2 linked regions of the Indioceanicola profundi genome follow. The protein of the gene in region 2 interacts with the protein of the main gene of each other region in a pairwise test. Links are inferred from orthologs where the notes say so. Each region holds a gene or a part of one and is shown on either strand. Other genes may lie near its edges.

Evidence for each region.
Region 1: the proteins of ligA (region 2) and leuS interact in binary tests that used the Escherichia coli proteins (3 or more experiments, as listed by UniProt). The link is inferred for Indioceanicola profundi from one-to-one orthologs.

Annotation. Positions count from the first base shown.
Region 1 is NZ_CP030126.1:3,064,390-3,069,498, forward strand. Bases 1,177-4,329 are described here. They hold leuS (leucine--tRNA ligase), read right to left. Parts: upstream 3,999-4,329; coding sequence 1,377-3,998; downstream 1,177-1,376. Other genes in these bases: lptE (LPS assembly lipoprotein LptE), read right to left, coding at 1,177-1,375; DOL89_RS14695 (DUF3576 domain-containing protein), read right to left, coding at 4,086-4,329. Also shown: holA (DNA polymerase III subunit delta), read right to left, coding at 1-730; more of lptE, read right to left, coding at 848-1,176; more of DOL89_RS14695, read right to left, coding at 4,330-4,598; DOL89_RS14700 (porin), read right to left, coding at 4,743-5,109.
Region 2 is NZ_CP030126.1:648,317-653,199, reverse strand. Bases 1,186-4,112 are described here. They hold ligA (NAD-dependent DNA ligase LigA), read left to right. Parts: upstream 1,186-1,540; coding sequence 1,541-3,685; downstream 3,686-4,112. Other genes in these bases: DOL89_RS03135 (GIN domain-containing protein), read left to right, coding at 3,857-4,112; purU (formyltetrahydrofolate deformylase), read left to right, coding at 1,186-1,457. Outside these bases: DOL89_RS03150 (2'-5' RNA ligase family protein), read left to right, coding at 1-499; more of purU, read left to right, coding at 597-1,185; more of DOL89_RS03135, read left to right, coding at 4,113-4,681; DOL89_RS03130 (hypothetical protein), read left to right, coding at 4,732-4,883. UniProt on the Escherichia coli protein: DNA ligase that catalyzes the formation of phosphodiester linkages between 5'-phosphoryl and 3'-hydroxyl groups in double-stranded DNA using NAD as a coenzyme and as the energy source for the reaction.

The DNA of each region.
Region 1 (5,109 bases), 2.4 Mb from region 2 along the record:
GGCTCGTCCCCTCCCCGAACAGCCGCTGCAGGGACCGGTCCACCGCGGCCAGATCGCCATCGGCGGCGGCCAGGGCCGGCTCGTCCATCTCCAGGCTGGCGCTGTCGCCGATCACGGCGCGCACATCGGCCAGGGCGACGCGCTTCTGGCCGATCATGTAGATGGCCAGCTTGTCGATCTCGTTGCGGGCCAGCCCGCGGTCACCAACCAGATTGCCGGCCAGCCAGTCGCGGGCATCCTGGTCGATCTGAAGCCCGTGATCTCCCAGCATACGGGCGATGGTGCCGGCCAGGGCCTGCTCATCCTCCACATAGCAGGCGACGGCGCCGGCCAGATCGTTGTCCTCGCACAAGCTGCGCAGCTTGGAGGATTTGCCCAAATCCCCCGCTTCCAGCACCAGCAGGCTGTCGCCGGGCGGCGGGGATTTCAGCAGGGTGGTCAGGGCCGGGGCCAGCCCGTCGTCGGCATCGCGGATGCGCACCAGCCGCCGCCCGCCGGTCAGCGCCATGGACGCCATCTCGTCGAACAGGCGGGCCGGATCGGATGCCGCCTGGTCGCTCTTCATCTCCGCCACCCGGAACGGGTCGGACAGGTCGTCCAGCACCGACCGGGCCGCCACCGCCCCCCGCTCCCGCACCAGCCCCGTATCCGGCCCGTAGACCAGCACCACGCGGATGTCCGGCGGCGGGCGGCGGAGGAAGCCATCGACGTTGCGCGGCTGGACTTTCATGGATGCAGGGGCCGATCTTGATGGGATGACGAGGATAGCGCGCCCTGCGTAGGTCGGTCACGCACAGCGTGGCCGACGTTCCCGGCCCCGGTGTCGGCCACGCTGTGCGTGACCGACCTACTCTTCGGATGCCGGATCGCGGGTGAAGAACAGGGCGATGCGGGTGCGGATGTCCTCCGCCAGCTCGGTCAGGCCCCGCTCATAGGCGTCCTGCTCCGCCACCAGCGTGGCATACTGCGCTTCCAGCAGATTGTAGCTGACCACGGCGCGGCTGAAGCTGCGATACACGGTCTGGCCCGTGGTCCCGTCCACCAACTCGTAATCAGCGACCAGCCGTATGCGGGCGCGGGTGGCGGTGGCGTCGCGGCGGATGCCCAGATCCTCCTCCGTCGCCGCCAGCCGGATCAGCAGCCGGTGGCTGGGGCTGGCGGGGCGGCCGTCGGCATAGAAGCGGTCGATCAGCAGGTTGCGCAGCACCTGCCCGTTGCGCTCCCCGATCGGCTCGATCGCCACCTGCCCCAGCTCGGCGCCTGAGACCGCGGCGGCGGAATAGCTGCCATAGACCGGGCGGAAGCCGCAGCCCGACAGGGCTGGGCCCAGCAGGGCCAGCGCCGCCAGGGCGGCTATGGAGGATTGCCGCCGCACCTCAGCCCACCACCACATTGACGATGCGGTTGGGCACGACCACCACCTTGCGCACGGTCTTGCCCTCCATCGCCTTCTGCACGCCCTCCTCGGCCAGCGCCGCCGCCTGTGCGGCATCGTTGGCGGCGTCGCGGGGAAGCTGGATGGTGGCGCGCAGCTTGCCGTTGACCTGCACGGCCACGGTCACGCTCTCATCCACCACCAGGGACTGGTCGGCCTTGGGCCAGGGGCGGTCCACCAGCAGGTCGTCATGGCCAAGCTGCGCCCACAGCTCCTGCGCCAGATGCGGCATCACCGGCTGGACGAGCTGGGCCAGAATCTCCAGCGCCTCGCGCGCGGCCCAGGCCTCATCCGGCCCGGCGCCGGACTTGGCCACACCGGTGAAGGCATCGCCCAGGGCGTTGGTGAAGGTGCGGACCTTAGCGACGGCGCTGTTGAAGCGGAAGCCCTCGATATCCTCCCCCACCCCGGCCGCGGCCTTGTGGGCGGCGCGGCGGATGGCGGTGGCGGCCTCCCCGAAGCTGTCCGGCCGGGCAGCACCGGCGGCGGCCAGATCGAAGCCCGGCTCCGTCACCAGCCGCCAGAGACGGTTGATGTAGCGCCAGGCCCCGTCGATGCCGGCGGTGGTCCATTCCAGGTCGCGCTCCGCCGGGCTGTCCGACATCATGAACAGGCGGGCCGCATCGGCGCCGTAGGTCTCGATGATGTTCTGCGGATCGACGACGTTCTTCTTGGATTTGGACATCTTGATCACGGGGCCGACCGTGACCGGCGCGCCGTCATCCACCCTCACCGCCTGCCCGTCGCGCGTCTCCACGTCGGTCGGGAACAGCCACTTGCCGGCGGCGTCCTGATATGTGGCGTGCGTCACCATGCCCTGGGTGAACAGGCCGGCGAAGGGCTCCGGCTGGGTGCCGTAGCCGCAATGGGCCAGCGCCCGCGTCCAGAAGCGGGCATAGAGCAGGTGCAGAACCGCATGCTCGATGCCGCCGATATACTGGTCCACCGGCAGCCAGTAGCCGGCCTTGCCCGGCTCGAACGCCGTGCCCTCGTTCCGCGGGTCGGCGAAGCGCAGGAAGTACCAGCTCGACTCGATGAAGGTGTCGAAGGTGTCCGTCTCCCGCTCCGCATCCGCGCCGCAGCCGGGGCACTCGACATGCTTCCAGCTCGGATGGCGGGCCAGCGGGTTGCCGGGCTGGTCGAAGGTCACATCCTCCGGCAGCGTGACCGGAAGCTGATCCTCCGGCACCGGCACCACGCCGCAGGCGGGGCAGTGGATCACCGGGATCGGGCAGCCCCAGTAGCGCTGGCGGCTGACGCCCCAGTCGCGCAGGCGGAACATGGTCGTGCCCTGCCCGCGGCCCATCTCCTCGATCTTCGCGATCGCGGCGCTCTTCGCCTCCTCCACGGACATGCCGTCCAGGAAGCTGGAATTCTGGATGGTGCCGGGACCGGTATAGGCCTCGTCGCCCACCTGGAAAACGGCCGGGTCCTCGCCGGCCGGCACCACCACGGGCTTCACCGGCAGATCGTACTTGCGGGCGAAATCCAGGTCGCGCTGGTCATGCGCCGGGCAGCCGAAGATGGCGCCGGTGCCGTATTCCATCAGCACGAAGTTCGCGACATGCACGGGCAGCATCCAGCCCGGCACGAAGGGATGCTCCGCCCTGATGCCGGTGTCGAAGCCCCGCTTCTCCGCCTGCTCCAGCGCGGCCTCGCTGGTGCCCATGCGGTTGCATTCGGCGATGAACTCGGCCAAGGCCGGGTTCTGCTCCGCCACCTTGGCGGCCAGCGGGTGGTTGGGGCTGATGGCGACGAAGCTTGCCCCGTACAGCGTGTCCGGACGGGTGGTGAAGACCTCCAGATCCTCCGCCGCGGCACCCAGCGGGCCGCCCTCCAGCCGGAAGAAGAAGCGCAGGCCCTGGCTCTTGCCGATCCAGTTCTCCTGCATGATGCGGACCTTGTCCGGCCAGCGCTCCAGCCCCTTCAGGGCCTCCAGCAGCTCGTCCGCGAACTCGGTGATCTTCAGGAACCACTGGGACAGCTTGCGCTTCTCGACCAGGGCGCCGGTGCGCCAGCCGCGGCCGTCCACCACCTGCTCGTTCGCCAGCACGGTGTTGTCCACCGGGTCCCAATTGACCCAGCTCTCCTTCCGGTAGGCCAGCCCGGCCTTCAGGAAATCCAGGAACATCTTCTGCTCATGCCGGTAATATTCCGGCCGGCAGGTGGCGATCTCCCGGCTCCAGTCGATGGCGAGACCCATCGTCTTGAGCTGGCCGCGCATGGCGGCGATGTTCTCGTAGGTCCATTTGCCGGGGTGGACGCCCCGTTCCAGCGCCGCATTCTCCGCCGGCAGGCCGAAGGCGTCCCAGCCCATCGGGTGCAGGACGTTGAAGCCCTGGGCCCGCTTGTAGCGGGCGATCACGTCGCCGATGGTGTAGTTGCGGACGTGCCCCATGTGGATGCGCCCCGACGGATAGGGAAACATCTCCAGCACATAGTATTTGGGCCGGCTCTGGTCCGGCTCGACCTCGAAGCAGCGGCGCTCTTCCCAGACCGACTGCCACTTCTTCTCGGTCTCAGCAACGTTGTAGCGGGACATCGTCCCCTCTCTTCTCGGAATCTCTGGTGTGCCGGTGTCGCGCCGGGCGGGGCGACACCCCCAGGGTCTGGAAGAACGAAGGGGGGTCGGCGCCCGCCGGGGCGGTGCTCAGTTCGGGGCGGAGGCGACGCGTAGCTGACGGGCCCGCGTCAGGATCGAATTCTCAAGCTGGGTCGCCGTCTCCGCCGCCACCGGCGCGTCGCGCCAGTTGCCCTGGGGGTCCAGCGCCTGCCGGAACACGGTGGCGCGGACGCCATCGGCACGCAGGGCCGCGTCCAGGATCAGCAGGTTCACCTTGAACCGCTCATTCGGGGTGGAGGGCGGGCTGTACCAGTCGGTCAGGATCGTGCCGCCATAGGGATCGGCCTGCAGGATCGGCAGGAAGTTCAACGTGTCCAGGCTGGCGCGCCACAGATAGGCGTTCACCCCGACGCGCGCACCCGGCACGGCGGCGGCCGTCATGCCCGCCGCATCGCTGGTGTTCATGCGGGTTGCGGCCAGATCGGGAACCTGCTCCTCCTCCGGCGTCAGCCAGCTTTCCAGGGTCGAGCAACCGGCCAGGCCGAGCACCAGTGTGCCCAGCAGGAGAGTGCGGCCGAACGGGGAAACGCGACGCGACATGTGCAAACCACCCGGGGATATCAGGAAGCCACACCTTAGAGCAAAAAAGCCGCCGCGAGGCAAGGCGGCGGATTCGGGGGGCTGGTCTGGTGCGGGGAAGGGAGGACCGTTGACAGCGTCGACGGTCCTGCAAACAGCCGCCCCTCAGAACCGCAACGTCCCCGACACCTGCACCGCGACGCCCTTGTCGTTGTTGGCCGGGCCCACGGGTTCGTTCGCATAGCGGACGAGATCCAGCCCCAGCGTGGCTTCCGGCCGCACCCGCCAGGACAGGCCCAACCCATAGGCCTCGTAGTCGGATATGGCATCGGCCTCCTGGGTCTGCCACCAGACGGTCAGGCCATAGGGGCCGTTCTCATAGTTCCCTTGCAGGGTCAGGCCGTTGACATCGGTTCCGCCGCCGCCGGGCAGCCCGACCTCGTCGTCGAACCAGACCGCCCCGGCGCTGAACCCGCCATAGAGAAGCAGGCCGGCCAGGCTGAGATGGCGGGTATCGTCCACGCCCGGCGCA
Region 2 (4,883 bases):
CCTGATCCTCACCCTGAAGCTGGATGCCGCCAGCTTCCGCCTGTTCGATGATCTCCGCCGGGCGCATTTCCCGGCGGAGCGGAACCTGATTCCGGCGCATGTGACCCTGTTCCACCACCTTCCGGGTCCGCAGGCGGAGGCGATCCGGGGCGATCTGCGCCGGGTCTGCCGGGATACCGAGCCCTTCCCCGTCGAGGTGAATGCCATCAAGTCGCTGGGCCGCGGCGTCGCCTACCATCTCCGCAGCCGGGCGCTGGACGAGTTGCGCGACCGGCTGTCCGATCTGTGGTTCGACTGGCTGCTGCCGCAGGACCGTCAGGGTTTCCGACCCCATGTCACGGTGCAGAACAAGGTGGAGCCGAAGCTTGCCAAGGAGACGCTGACCCTGTTGCAGGCCAGCTTCACGCCCTTCACGGCTCGCGGCGAGGGGCTGCTGCTCTGGCGCTATCTCGGCGGGCCGTGGGAGCCGGTGGCGGAAACCCTGTTCCGGCGCGGATGACAGCACCGCACGGGCGGGAGATAGGACGATTTGTCCGGTGACGCCTGTCGCCACGGGGCTATGCTGCTCGGGCCAGCCGCCTTCCAGGGATGCGACCATGACCGACGACCAGAGCTATATCCTCATCGTACGCTGCCCGGACCGGAAGGGCATCGTGGCGGCCGTGGCCGGCTATCTGGCGGACAACGGCGCGTCCATCACCGAGTCGAACCATTTCAACGACGCCCTGGCCGATTATTTCTACATGCGCACGGTGTTCCGGCCGGACGGGCCGATGCCGCCGCTGGACGTGCTGCGCCAGGGTTTCCAGCCCATCGCCTACCGCTACGGCATGGATTGGGAGCTGCACGACGTCACCACCGTGCCGCGGGTCCTGATCCTGGTCTCCGGTTTCGGGCATTGCCTGTACGATCTGCTGCACCGGCAGCGGTCGGGGGCCATCCGCATGGACATTCCCGCCGTCATCTCCAACCATGAGGACATGCGCTCCTTCACGGAGTGGAGCGGCATCCCCTACCACCATCTGCCCGTCAAGGCCGCGAACCGCGCCGAGCAGGAGGCGGAGATCGTGCGGATCGTGGAGGAGCAGCGGATCGATCTGGTGGTGCTGGCCCGCTACATGCAGGTGCTGTCGCCGGAACTGTCGTCCAGGCTGGCCGGGCGCTGCATCAACATCCACCATTCCTTCCTGCCGAGCTTCAAGGGCGCCAAGCCCTACCACCAGGCTTTCGAGCGCGGGGTGAAGATCATCGGCGCCACCGCCCACTACGTTACCAACGACCTGGATGAGGGCCCGATCATCGAGCAGGACATCCAGCGCGTGGACCACACCCACACGCCGGACCAGCTTGTGGAGATCGGCCGCGACATCGAATGCTCCGTCCTGGCCCGCGCCGTGCGCTGGCATCTGGAGCGGCGGGTGATCCAGGCCGGGCGGAAGACGGTGGTGTTCCGGTAGAAAGCCCCCACCTGCCGCTTGACCTGCCCGCCCCCGGCGGATGAATTTGCGCGGGCCTTTTCCTGATCCATGGTTCCCGCCCGATGGCCGCATCCGCGCTCCGCACCGTTCCGGTTTCCGATCTCACCCTCGACCAGGCCAAGGCGGAGCATGACGCGCTCGCCGCGGAGATCCGGCATCACCGCGATCTCTATTACCGCAAGGACGCGCCGGAGATATCGGACGCGGAGTACGATGCGCTGGAGCGGCGGCTGAACGAGGTCGAGGCGCGGTTCCCGGAACTGGTGACGGAGGACAGCCCAACCCAGACGGTGGGAGCCGCCCCGTCCGCCGGCTTCCGCAAGGTCCGCCATGCCGTGCCCATGCTCTCGCTGGGCAACGCCTTCGCGGCGGAGGATGTGGACGGCTTCGTCGACCAGATCGTCCGTTTCCTGAACATGAAGAGCGTGGACGGGCTGGAGTTCGTGGCGGAGCCGAAGATCGACGGCCTCTCCCTCTCCATCCGCTATGAGAACGGTGAGCTGGTCCAGGCCGCCACCCGCGGCGACGGAACGGAGGGGGAGGACGTCACCGCCAATGTCCGCACCATCGCCGAGATTCCGAACAAGCTGAACGGCCCGGCCCCGGCCCTGCTGGATGTCCGCGGCGAGGTCTATATGGACCGCAGCGACTTCTTCGCCCTGAACCAGCGTCAGGCCGAGGCGGGGGAAAAGGTGTTTGCCAACCCGCGCAACGCCGCCGCCGGCTCGCTGCGCCAGCTCGACCCGAAGATCACGGCCAAGCGGCCGCTGCGCTTCTTCGCCTATACCTGGGGCGAGCTGTCGGAGCCGCTGGGGGCCACGCAGTGGGAATGCCTGGAGCGGCTGAAGGCCCTGGGCTTCCAGGTGACGGCGCAGAGCACCTTGTGCCGCAGCCGGGATGAGCTGCTGGACTATTACGCCCGCATCGGGGCGGAGCGGCCGTCCCTGCCCTTCGACATCGACGGCGTCGTCTACAAGGTCAACCGGCTGGACTTGCAGGAGCGGCTCGGCTTCCGCACCAGGACGCCGCGCTGGGCCACGGCCCATAAATTCCCGGCGGAGCAAGCGCGCACCATCCTGAGGAAGATCAGCATCCAGGTCGGCCGCACCGGTGCCCTGACCCCCGTGGCGGAGCTGGAGCCGATCACCGTGGGCGGCGTCGTGGTCAGCCGCGCCACCCTGCACAATGAGGATGAGATCGCCCGCAAGGATGTGCGCGAGGGCGATACCGTGATCGTCCAGCGCGCCGGCGACGTGATCCCCCAGATCGTCGCCACGGTGGCGGAGGCGCGCCCCGCCGATGCCCAGCCCTATGTCTTTCCCGACCATTGCCCCGAATGCGGCAGCGTGGCCGTGCGCGAGGAGGGCGGAGCCGTCCGCCGCTGCACCGGCGGGCTGGTCTGTCCGGCACAGGCGGTGGAGCGGCTGCGCCACTTCGTCGGCCGCGATGCCTTCGACATCGAGGGGCTGGGGATCGAGCGCATCCAGCTCTTCTTCGAGCAGGACCGCATCCGCCAGCCGGCGGACATCTTCACGCTGGAACGGCGGGAGGAGCAGCGGATCGACCGGCTGGTCAGCATGACCGGCTTCGGCAGGAAGTCGGTGGAGAACCTGTTCCGCGCCATCGACGCCCGCCGCCGCATCCCGCTGGACCGCTTCATCTTCGCCCTGGGCATCCGGCAGGTGGGCGAGGCCACGGCCAAGCTGCTGGCCCGCGCCTACCGTACCGTGGAGCATTGGACGGAACGCATGGAACAGGCCGCCGCGGAGCGCGCCGCCAATCCGGAGGAGATGAAGAAGCCGGAGCTGGTGGGCGAGGCCTATGCCGAGCTGTGCGCCATCGAGCAGATCGGCATCTCCGTCGCCGACGACATCTGCGACTTCTTCGCGGAGACGCATAACCGGGAGGCCCTGGCGAACCTGCTGCGCGAGCTGGAGGCGGTGGAGGAGTATGTCCCGCCCCGTGCCGCGGCCGGCAGCCCCATCGCCGGCAAGACCGTGGTCTTCACCGGCACCCTGACCACCATGGGGCGGTCGGAGGCCAAGGCCAGGGCGGAGTCGCTGGGGGCCAAGGTCTCCGGCTCCGTCAGCGCCAAGACGGACTTCGTCATCATCGGCGCCGATGCCGGGTCCAAGGCCGCGAAGGCGCAGGAGCTGGGCCTTCGGATGATGAGCGAGGAGGAGTGGCTGGCCTTCATCGGCGGGTGATGGCCGGGGCGGCGGGAAAATCACCACCACCTTTTCGCCGCTCCCGCCATGCGGTGGCGTAAATCGCCACGCACCCGCAGTCCATGTTTCGCAGATTTCCAAGCTTTCCGCCATTGGCACGCCCCTTGCTGATCCCAAGGCCAGATCATGCCTTCAGCAAGGGATACCGCCATGTTCCGCACCACCGCCGCAGCGATTGCCCTCCTGGCCCTGACCGCCGCCCCCGCCCTGGGTGCCGAGAGCCATAGCTTCGCGGCCAAGGAAGTCAGCCTGGACGGGCTTCTGGGCACTCTGCAGGTCACCGTCGATCCAGCCGCCACCCAGGTCTCGGTCAATATCGACGGGCCGCAACGCTGGTTGGAAGAGATCAGCGTGAGCCTGGACGGCGACCGGGTTGAGATCGTGCAGGACGACCGGCCGAACCGCGTCCGGATGAAGGACCGGGAGGACTGGCTGGCCGTCACCATGACTGTGCCGGCCGGTACCGAACTGAGCCTGATCGACTATATCGGCGAGGGCGAGATCGGCGATCTGGCCGGGGCGCTGACCGTGGACGACATGCAAGCCGGCAATCTGAAGGTCGGCCGCGTGACCGTGCTGGACCTCGGCATCTCCGGAAGCGGCGACGTGACGGTCGCATCGGCCGATACGGCCAGCATCGCCATCAGCGGCAGCGGCGATGTGGATCTGGGCGATGTGAGCCGCGACCTGTCCGTCGCCATCAGCGGGTCCGGGGACATCCAGGTCGGCCGCACGACCGGCAAGGTGGAACTGGCGATCAACGGTTCCGGCGATGTGGAGGTCACGGAGGTGAACGGCCCTGTCTCTGCCGGCATCAGCGGCTCCGGCGATGTCCGCTTCCGCGGCGGGGTCGCCGATCCTTTCAACGTGTCCATCTCCGGCTCCGGCAATGTGAGCATGGACGGCATGGCCCGCAACCAGACCATCAACCAGTCCGGCTCCGGCAGCGTGCGCGTCGCCAACAACGACCGCTGATCCGCAGCTTCAAGCCGCGACCGACCGTCCACCCCGAAAGGACCGACGCCATGACCCTTTCCCGCTTCTGCCGCGTGGCCGGCACGGCCGCCCTCTTCTCCCTCGCAACGTTTCCGGCTTTCGCCTTCGGGCCGGAACGGTTCCAGGCGGACTCCATCGAGGTGGAGAACCTGCTCGGCACCCTGGACATCCGCGTTGATGC